One region of the Hydrogenophaga bisanensis genome, then DNA from elsewhere that is predicted to be linked to it. Evidence: predicted binding sites of a transcription regulator. Region 1 holds the regulator's gene; each other region holds the start of a gene.
The links. Region 1 encodes FNR, which switches genes on or off when oxygen is low (the NO sensors DNR and NnrR bind a similar motif). Its sites were predicted from a motif close to TTGATNNNNATCAA; they were not measured.
Positions count from the first base shown of each region.

Region 2: ACFQNJ_RS11545 (TraR/DksA family transcriptional regulator) is a predicted target of FNR. The motif match lies at 1,249-1,262, and genes of this name have one in related genera.
Region 3: ACFQNJ_RS08435 (bacteriohemerythrin) is a predicted target of FNR. The motif match lies at 1,094-1,107, and genes of this name have one in related genera.
Region 4: ACFQNJ_RS06865 (CZB domain-containing protein) is a predicted target of FNR. The motif match lies at 917-930, and genes of this name have one in related genera.

Region 1 is NZ_JBHTBX010000001.1:179,966-182,162, forward strand. It holds gene hemN (oxygen-independent coproporphyrinogen III oxidase) at 1-469, opposite strand, end outside; gene fnr (fumarate/nitrate reduction transcriptional regulator Fnr) at 650-1,369, shown strand; gene ACFQNJ_RS00895 (hypothetical protein) at 1,413-1,706, opposite strand; gene ACFQNJ_RS00900 (FixH family protein) at 1,785-2,081, opposite strand; gene ccoG (cytochrome c oxidase accessory protein CcoG) at 2,116-2,197, opposite strand, start outside.
Region 2 is NZ_JBHTBX010000007.1:48,484-50,680, reverse strand. It holds gene ACFQNJ_RS11555 (VOC family protein) at 1-275, opposite strand, end outside; gene ACFQNJ_RS11550 (hypothetical protein) at 372-749, opposite strand; gene ACFQNJ_RS11545 (TraR/DksA family transcriptional regulator) at 792-1,178, opposite strand; gene ACFQNJ_RS11540 (enoyl-CoA hydratase/isomerase family protein) at 1,372-2,197, shown strand, end outside.
Region 3 is NZ_JBHTBX010000004.1:308,280-310,476, forward strand. It holds gene ACFQNJ_RS08430 (YgiQ family radical SAM protein) at 1-1,065, shown strand, start outside; gene ACFQNJ_RS08435 (bacteriohemerythrin) at 1,275-1,787, shown strand; gene ACFQNJ_RS08440 (CoA transferase) at 1,850-2,197, opposite strand, start outside.
Region 4 is NZ_JBHTBX010000003.1:323,668-325,864, forward strand. It holds gene ACFQNJ_RS06860 (patatin-like phospholipase family protein) at 1-244, opposite strand, end outside; gene ACFQNJ_RS06865 (CZB domain-containing protein) at 343-825, opposite strand; gene ACFQNJ_RS06870 (M14 family metallopeptidase) at 974-1,900, opposite strand; gene ACFQNJ_RS06875 (hypothetical protein) at 1,968-2,197, shown strand, end outside.

The sequences.
Region 1 (2,197 bases):
GCTGGTCGGTCACCGTGCGGGGATCCACCTCGATGGAGTATTCCCCCCCGGGCACTAGCGTGAAATTGCGGCGCAACATGGTCATGAGGTCTTCCAGCTCGGGGTCCGAGAGGAAGGTGGGTGTGCCGCCCCCCAGGTGAAGCTGGGACACGGCATGGCCCTTGCCGAAGTGCTGGACCTGAAGCTCGACCTCGCGGCTGAGATAGCGAAGGTACTCGGCCGCCCGCTCGTGGTGCTTGGTGATCACCTTGTTGCAGGCGCAGTAATAGCACACAGACTCGCAGAACGGAATGTGCACGTAAATCGACAGCGGCAGCGCCATGGACCCGGCCGCACGCTGTTCCAGTGCCTGGATGTAGTCGCTTTCAACAAACGCCTCCACGAACCGATCAGCGGTGGGATAGGAGGTGTAACGGGGACCGGGCACATCGAACCGCTTGAGCAGTTCGTCTGAAATGGCATGACTCACGGAAGATTCTCCAAACTTGTCTGGAACTGTGCACGAACGCATGCCTGCGCCCCTTGATCTTCATCAAGCGCCTGGCGACTACTGGGGAAACCACCGTCATCAAATCCGCGCCAGCACTGTGTTTCTCGACACCCGACAATCCTTTGGGTTAAGCTTGCGCGCGAAATACTCGCAAAAAGCATGGACATCCAAAGCATCAAAGTCGCCTGTTCGAGTTGCAACCTGCGGGAGTTGTGTCTGCCGATGGGCCTCAACGCGGACGAAATCGACAAGCTCGACAGCGTCATCAGCACACGCCGGCGGATCAAACGCGGGACGTCACTGTTCAACACCGGGGACAAATTCACCTCGCTGTACGCGGTCCGTTCAGGGTTCTTCAAGACCTGCATCACCACGGCAGATGGCCGGGATCAGGTGACCGGCTTCCAGATGACGGGCGAGATCATCGGCCTGGATGGCATCGTCAACGATCGGCACTCCTGTGATGCGATCGCGCTGGAGGATGCCGAAGTCTGTGTAATGCCTTTTGATCAGGTGGAGGAACTCTCCCGCGAGTTCACCACGCTCCAGCACCACGTGCACAAGATCATGAGCCGAGAGATCGTCCGCGATCATTCGGTGATGCTGCTGCTGGGCAGCATGCGGGCGGAAGAGCGTCTGGCGGCCTTCCTGCTGAACCTGGTGCAGCGCCTGCACGCGCGCGGGTTCTCCCAGTCGGAACTCATCCTGCGCATGACCCGCGAGGAGATTGGCAGCTATCTGGGCATGAAGCTGGAGACAGTCAGTCGCACCTTCTCCAAGTTCGTGGAGGAAGGCATCATCGAGGTGAAGCAGCGCTACGTGCACATCAAGGACACGGACGCCCTGCGAAAGATTGTCAACCCTCAGCCCTGCCGCTGAGTCGAGGGTTTGCCGAGGCGCAAGCAACGCGCCCCGGTATCAGTCAGTTGCAACCGTTGCGGGCGCAGTCCCTGGGTCGTTCGTCGGGCGGCACGGGACAGCGGTTGACCTCAAACGGGGACATCGCAAGCATGGTGGTGAGTGTGCTGGACGCCATGGCAAACACCCAGAAGACAAAGAACGCCAAGGTGTACACCGCCTGACGGGACATGGCCACCGGCTCGCCGAACCAGTGGAGATCACCCGGGTCGACCACCGCGAACACCAGCATTTCCATCACACCAGCGACCAGAAAAGCTGGCCAGGCAATCCACATCCATCTTTGGGCTTTTCCCATCGTCTGCTCTCCTGACTGACTGGTGAACGGATCCCCGGCATTCATACGGTGTGCGCCCAAGTCTGGGCGCACGAACCGTCACTTGCCCGCAGGCACCACCGGCGACGCGGCGTGGTTGCGCGCCTGATGGGCGGGCTGCATCCGGATGAGCGCCTCTTCCCGCGCCTTGCCTTCCAGATCCTTGGCGGCCGCCAGGTCCCGCTCGTACACGACCTTGTCCAGCACGGGGTCGGGGTTGCGCACCGCCAGGATGACCGTGGCAATGCCCGCCACGACCACCAGCAGCGGACCGCCGACGACCAGCCACATGTGCGGGACACGCCACCACGCGGTCGGCACGGGATGGCGGCTTGACGGAGCAGAATCTGACGACATGACGTGGTCCATGGAGTACCTTGGGAAGATCAGTTTAGCGGGGAACCAGAAACACGGCCTTTTCGACCACCTCGTCCACCGAGTCGCCGGTGGAGCGGATGGTGAACCGGATGGGG
Region 2 (2,197 bases), on a different contig from region 1:
TGAGGCAGCAGCAGCACCAGACCGAAGTGCGGCATGGGCACCATGTGGTCACCCACCTTGCCGGTGCGAGCGGTCTTGAAGGGCTCGCCCAGATGCAGCGAGATCTGGTGGCTGAAAAAATCGAAGTCCACCCAGGTGTCGGTGCTGCGGCCCTCGGTGCAGCCCAGCACGCCGCCATAGAAGCGGCGGGCTTCGTCCAGGTCGGTCACGTGGAAGGCCAGGTGAAACAGGCTGCGGGCGGGCAGGGTGGCCATGTCGGTGGTCGATGTGCTCATCGGGCCAGCATATCAAAGCGGTGCCGGCCCTGTCTCGCACAGACACAAAAAAGCCCGCCGGGGGGCGGGCTGTGAAACGACGGGAAGCGTGGCGACTCAACGCTGGGTCGGGTCGGCGGCTGTCTGGTCGTACTTGAGGAAATACTGTCGGGCCATGGCCACGAGTTGTGCATCGGTCGGGTGGTCGGCGCTGACCACGTCCACGATGGCCTTGTCGACGGCGTGGGCGTGGTGCTTGCAATAGTCCCGGAACTCGATCTTGGCGTTGGCCGGCCCGGTCACCAGAATCTCGGCGACGCCTTGCAGCGATTGCACGATCTGCGCAAAGAAATCCTTGTCGGCGCCGACGTGCCCGTGCTTGGGGGTGTGCTGGTGGCGTGCCTTGACGCGCTGCGACTCGACATGCTCCTTGTCGAACATCAGCACATGGGCCTGGGTGTGGTCCAGCCAGACGACGGCGTGGAATGTGGTCATTCGGGGTTCTCCTTCGGTCAAAAAACGGGTTGATTCGAAAAACTACATGCTGGGTGTGCTGACGCCACCGTGGGCCTTTTCGGCTTTTTCCTGGCAGGCCACGCAGCGCATGGCGGTCGGGTTGGCGTGCAGCCGGGCGGTTCCGATGTCGATGCCACAGTCGGTGCATTGACCGAAGCTGCCATCGGCAATCCGTTTGAGCGCCTCATCGATGGCCACCAGCTCGGCTGACTCGCGCTCTTCCAGCGCGAAGGTCAGGTCCCGCTCGGCATCGGCGGCTGCCCAGTCGTCGCTGGCGTTCTCGCGCGCTTCGGCCGCCGATTCAGCGCGACCGACGCGACCGCCGCGCTGGGCCCGCAACTGCGCCAGCAGATCGGTGCGCATCTGGGTCAGCTGCAGCTTGAAGGTGTCGGAAATGTCCTGGCTCATGGTTGCTCCTGTGGGTTCTGGTTGGTCTCTGTCTTCATGTGTATCTTGAACCTGGCCGCGCCCGGGTGTGTTGACACATGTCAAGCAAGCCCATGTCGGCAGGGAATCCCCCGAGGAATCGCCGCAGGATCGGACCAGAATTCCACCGAGAATCCGGACATCGCTTTTTCCCGAAGTACACCGGAGACCGTGCATGAATACCGTCGACTACAGCCGATACCAGACCCTGGAGATCACCCGCCGAGGCCCCGCCGTGGATGGCGTCCCGTCGGTGCTCGACATCCGCATGAAGGCCGATGGTCCCGGCGGCAACGGCAAGCTGCCCACGGCTGGCCATGAGGGCCACTGGGAGCTGTCGGAGATCTGGCGCGACGTGGGCCGTGACGACAGCGTGCGGTGTGCGGTGCTTCGCGGCAGCGGCATGGGCTTCTCCGGGGGCGGAGACCTGGCCCTGGTGCAGGACATGGCCACCGACTTCGAGGTGCGCACCCGCGTCTGGAAGGAAGCCCGCGATCTCGTCTACAACGTGATCAACTGCGACAAGCCCATCGTCAGCGCCATGCACGGTCCCGCTGTGGGCGCGGGTCTGGTGGCTGGCCTGCTGGCCGATATCTCGATTGCCGCCAGGAGCGCCAAGATCGTGGACGGTCACACACGCCTGGGTGTGGCGGCGGGCGATCACGCCGCCATCGTCTGGCCGCTGCTGTGCGGCATGGCCAAGGCCAAGTACTACCTGATGCTGTGCGACCCCATCAGCGGTGAGGAGGCTGAGCGCATTGGTCTGGTCTCGCTGGCGGTCGAGGACGACGCCCTGCTGGACAAGGCCTATGAAGTGGCCGACCGTCTGGCCAGTGGCAGCCAGACAGCGATCCGCTGGACCAAGTACTCGCTCAACAACTGGCTGCGCCAGGCCGGCCCGGCATTCGATACCTCGCTGGCCCTGGAATTCATGGGATTTGCCGGCCCCGATGTGCGCGAAGGTGTGGCATCCTTGCGGGAGCGCAGGGCGCCGCGTTACG
Region 3 (2,197 bases), on a different contig from region 1:
TTCTGTTCCATCACCGAGCACGAAGGCCGCATCATCCAGAGTCGATCCGAAGAGTCGATCATCAAGGAGGTCGAGGAGATCCGTGACAAGGTGCAGGGCTTCACCGGTGTGATTTCCGATCTGGGCGGCCCGACCGCCAACATGTACCGCCTGGGCTGCCGCAGCCCTGAGATCGAAGCCGCCTGTCGCAAGCCCAGCTGCGTCTACCCGGGCATCTGCCAGAACCTGACCACCAACCATGACCCGCTCATCAAGATCTATCGCCGGGCGCGAGCGCTCAAGGGCATCAAGAAGATCCTGATCGGTTCCGGGTTGCGCTACGACCTGGCGGTGCAGAGCCCCGAGTACGTCAAGGAACTGGTGCAGCACCATGTGGGTGGCTACCTGAAGATCGCGCCCGAGCACACCGAGAACGGGCCGCTGTCGAAGATGATGAAGCCCGGCATCGGCAGCTACGACCGCTTCAAGACCATGTTCGAGAAGTACAGCGAAGAGGCCGGCAAGAAGCAGTTCCTCATCCCGTACTTCATCGCGGCGCACCCCGGCACCAGCGACGAGGACATGATGAATCTCGCGCTGTGGCTCAAGAAGAACGGCTTTCGCGCCGACCAGGTGCAAACCTTCTACCCCAGCCCCATGGCCACCGCCACGGCCATGTACCACACCAACCTCAACCCGCTGCGTGGCATCCATCGCGACGACCGGGCTGAGCGCGTGGACATCGTGCGCGGTGAGAAACGCCGCCGTTTGCACAAGGCCTTCCTGCGCTACCACGACCCCAACAACTGGCCGCTGCTGCGCGATGCCCTCAAGGCCATGGGCCGGGCCGACCTGATCGGCAACGGCAAGCATCACCTGATCCCGACCTTCCAGCCCGTCACCGACGGCAGTTACCAGAGTGCGCGGCGCAAGAACTCGACGCCAGGCGGCGCGGGGTCGACCAAGGCCTCATCGTCAACCCGGTCGGCGGCATCGACAGGCAAGAAGGCACCGGTCAAGGGTCAGATCCTGACCCAGCACACCGGCTTGCCCCCCCGCAGTGGCATCAAGGGGCGTGCCCGTTGAGTCACGGGGTCGGCGTCGGCAATCGGTGCTGACGCTGGTCAACAAGGGACGGGTGGTTCTGTCTTTGTTACCTATAAGGTACTCATCGCGCATCCATCCCATTGAGTTATGTCATGAAGACGGCAGATTTCCCTGATGCGATCAGGGATTTCTCTCACAATCCGTCACTTGTTCGGGTGGCCCCTGCCATCCGTCAGGGGACCGATACCATGGCATATCTCAACTGGACACCGGACCTGGAAACCGGCATCCGTGAAATCGACGGCCAGCACAAGCGCATCGTCGAATACATCAACCAGCTGCATGACGCACGCGACCACCACGACCGGGCTGCGGTGGGGGCCGTGATTGACGAGATGGTCGATTACACCCTCTCGCATTTTGCGTTTGAGGAGTCCCTCATGGCCGACGCCGGCTACATGTTTGCCGGCCCGCACAAGAAAGTGCACGAGCTGTTTACGCGCAAGGTCGGGGACTACCGCTTGCGCTTTGAGGCGGGAGAGGACGTGGCCGCCGAGCTGCATGCCATGCTCTCACGCTGGCTGTTCAACCACATCCGAAACGACGATCGCAGCTATTCCGACGCCGTCAAGGTTTACCTCAAGAACGTGGGCCAGGGTGAGGTCGACATGAAGGCGCAGATCAAGGAAGAGCTGATCCGCGAACTGCACCTGAAGAAAAAGAAGGGCTTCTTCGCGCGCCTCTTTGGCAGCGACGACTGAGCCGCTGATCGGGCTTGCCACCGACATGTGGCAAGCCGTCGCAGGACGCTGGACCGGATGGTTCAAGCCAGCGTGTGCAGCGGAATGTCGTGTGCGGTCGCGATCCGGTCCAGCTGCTGGCGTGTCTGTCCCGCCAGGAAGGCCGCGATGGCCTCATGGGTGGCGGGTTGAAACATCGTAGCCACTCCTTTCATGGATACGCCAGCGACCTCGCACAGCGCCGCCGCGAAATGTGGCTCCAGCGCGGCGATGGCCACGCGGCCGTCCTTGCAGCGGTAGATCCGGTAGCCGGCGTGGGCGCCGCCCACCGCGCCTTTGGGCTGCGTCAGGCCCCAGGAGCGGGGCAAGGCCAGCCAGGCCGCCGCATCCGACAAAGCCACCTCCTGAAAGCTGCCTTTGCCGGTGCTGCG
Region 4 (2,197 bases), on a different contig from region 1:
GCTGCACATGGAAGTTGGCCCACACCTGAACCAGCCGGTCGATGCGTGCGGCGAAATCATGGGCACCACTGGCCAGCACTGCGGCATTGATGGCACCCGCCGATGTGCCACAGACGATCGGAAAAGGATTTCCGGCGCCCTGACCATGCTGGCGGGCGAGATCGGCAATGGCGGCGAGCACACCCACCTGGTAGGCCGCACGCGCACCACCACCACTCAAGACGAGACCAACCCGCTCTTTCATGGGGCGATATTAGGGCAGCTAGGTGCCGCCAAACCCCGGTACAACACCGGGGAAGCCCGCCAATTCCCAAGGCCGCAGCGACTGCGGCGCCAGGATGGTCAGCGCAGCCCCAAGCCCCGTCGCAATTCCTTGAGTAACAGCAGGACCTGATTGGAGCCGTGCTGGAAGGACGTGCGAAGCAGGCGGTCAGCTTCCTCCCTGCGACCGGCCTGCGCCTCCCGCAGCACTTGCGCCGCCTGGTGGTGAAAGTACTTGTGCTTGGACACCAGCAGGGTGAATGCTGGGTACTTGCCCAACCGATCCCGACCGGGTCCGTGCAGCCACTTGCCCAGGTCGCAGCGATCGTCCAGACAGACCAGTTCAGGATCGAGGTTCTCACACGAAGTGCCATCAAGCACCTGCTCCAGGAGCAGCTTCCACCGCTCATGGGCAGCAATCGCCTGATGGATGTCCAGTTCGGCCATCACGGCCGACTTGGTTCTGGTGTCAAGAACGGGCTGATCGCCGGCATCGTCCGGCGCCATCAGCTCACTGACAGTGAAGTCTTCGTCCCGCTTGAACCAACGACTGAAAAAACCCATCGACACGTCTCCTTCTGAAGCAGGGCGAAGACACCTTGAACGCCCACATTTTCATAATGCGCCGAAATGCACATCTTGGGACACGCGGCCATTGACCGTCATCAAAAACCGGACGCAGAAAGCAGGTGGCGTGGGCTGCCGTCCACACTCAGGCGTGACGGGCGCGCACAAACGCCACGGCGGCCAGTACCGCGACCACCTGCGCCTCGTTGCATTGCTCCGCCGTCACGCGCGGGCTGTCGGGATAGACCTCGGTGGTGGTGGTCAGTGGGGCGCCGGTGATGCCAGCGCAAAGGCCCAGGGCCTTGAGCGGATAGCGGATCACGCCACGGTCGACGGCTGGCGACCCGATGATCTCGCCCTTGTCGTTGGCAGGCGCAATGTGGGTCACCCGTTCGACCGCGGCAATGATGGCGCGCTGGAATACCGGTTGCGGGTTCTCGGTGTCGTCCACCAGATAGAAGCCGTCCGGAATGCTGCCGGGTTCAAAGGGCTTGCCGTCACGCGCTGCCAGTGCTGGCCGGAACTCGGTTTCGTCGGTGTCGGTGGTTTCGTGCAGGTCAATGTGTGCAGCGAACTGACCCAGCCAGGGACGGACCAACCGCATCAGGGCGGCGGCTTCCTGCGACGGGCTGGGCTCGCGAAACGACCGGTTGGGATCCACCGCGTCATGGTTCCAACGGTGGATGCGCTCGTAGGCCCAAGGACTCACGCAGGGCGCCACCAGCAGATTCACCTGTCCTTGCAGGTCGGCGGCGTGGCGCTCCAGCAGGCGCAAGGCGCCGTGGACACCGCTGGTTTCGTAGCCGTGCACCCCACCGGTGACCAGAACCACCGGCCGGCCTTCCTGCCAATCGCGACTGCGCGCCGCGACCAGCGGATAGCGCTCCTGGCCGTACACCACCTCCCCGTACGGCTGCAGATCAACACGGTCGCGCAGGCCTTCCAGCGGCACCAGCACATCCTGGGCGTAGCTGCGATGGCGCTGCTGACGGGCTCGCCATTGGCTGATCTCCTCTGGGCCCCAGGCCAGACCGGGCTGGCCGATGGGGTAGTGATGGGTTGGCGTATTCATGGCTTGCCATTATCAACAGGCACCGGCCGTGGCATCATCAAAAGACCGGTCCTTCAGGAGAGCCACCATGCCGTCCCGCCGCGCCCGCCCGGCCAAACCGCAAGAAGCCTCTGCATCTGCGTTCGAGCAGGCCATCCTGCCCCTGTTTGCCCACGTGCCATCGTCGAGCGAGCCCCGCAGCGAAACGCCCTTGGATGACGCGAGGAAGAAAGCCAATGCCGCCGCCGCCAAAGCCGCGGTCGCGGCCGGTGCCCTGGCCTTGCCCCCAGGACCGGCGGGATGGCTCACGATCCTGCC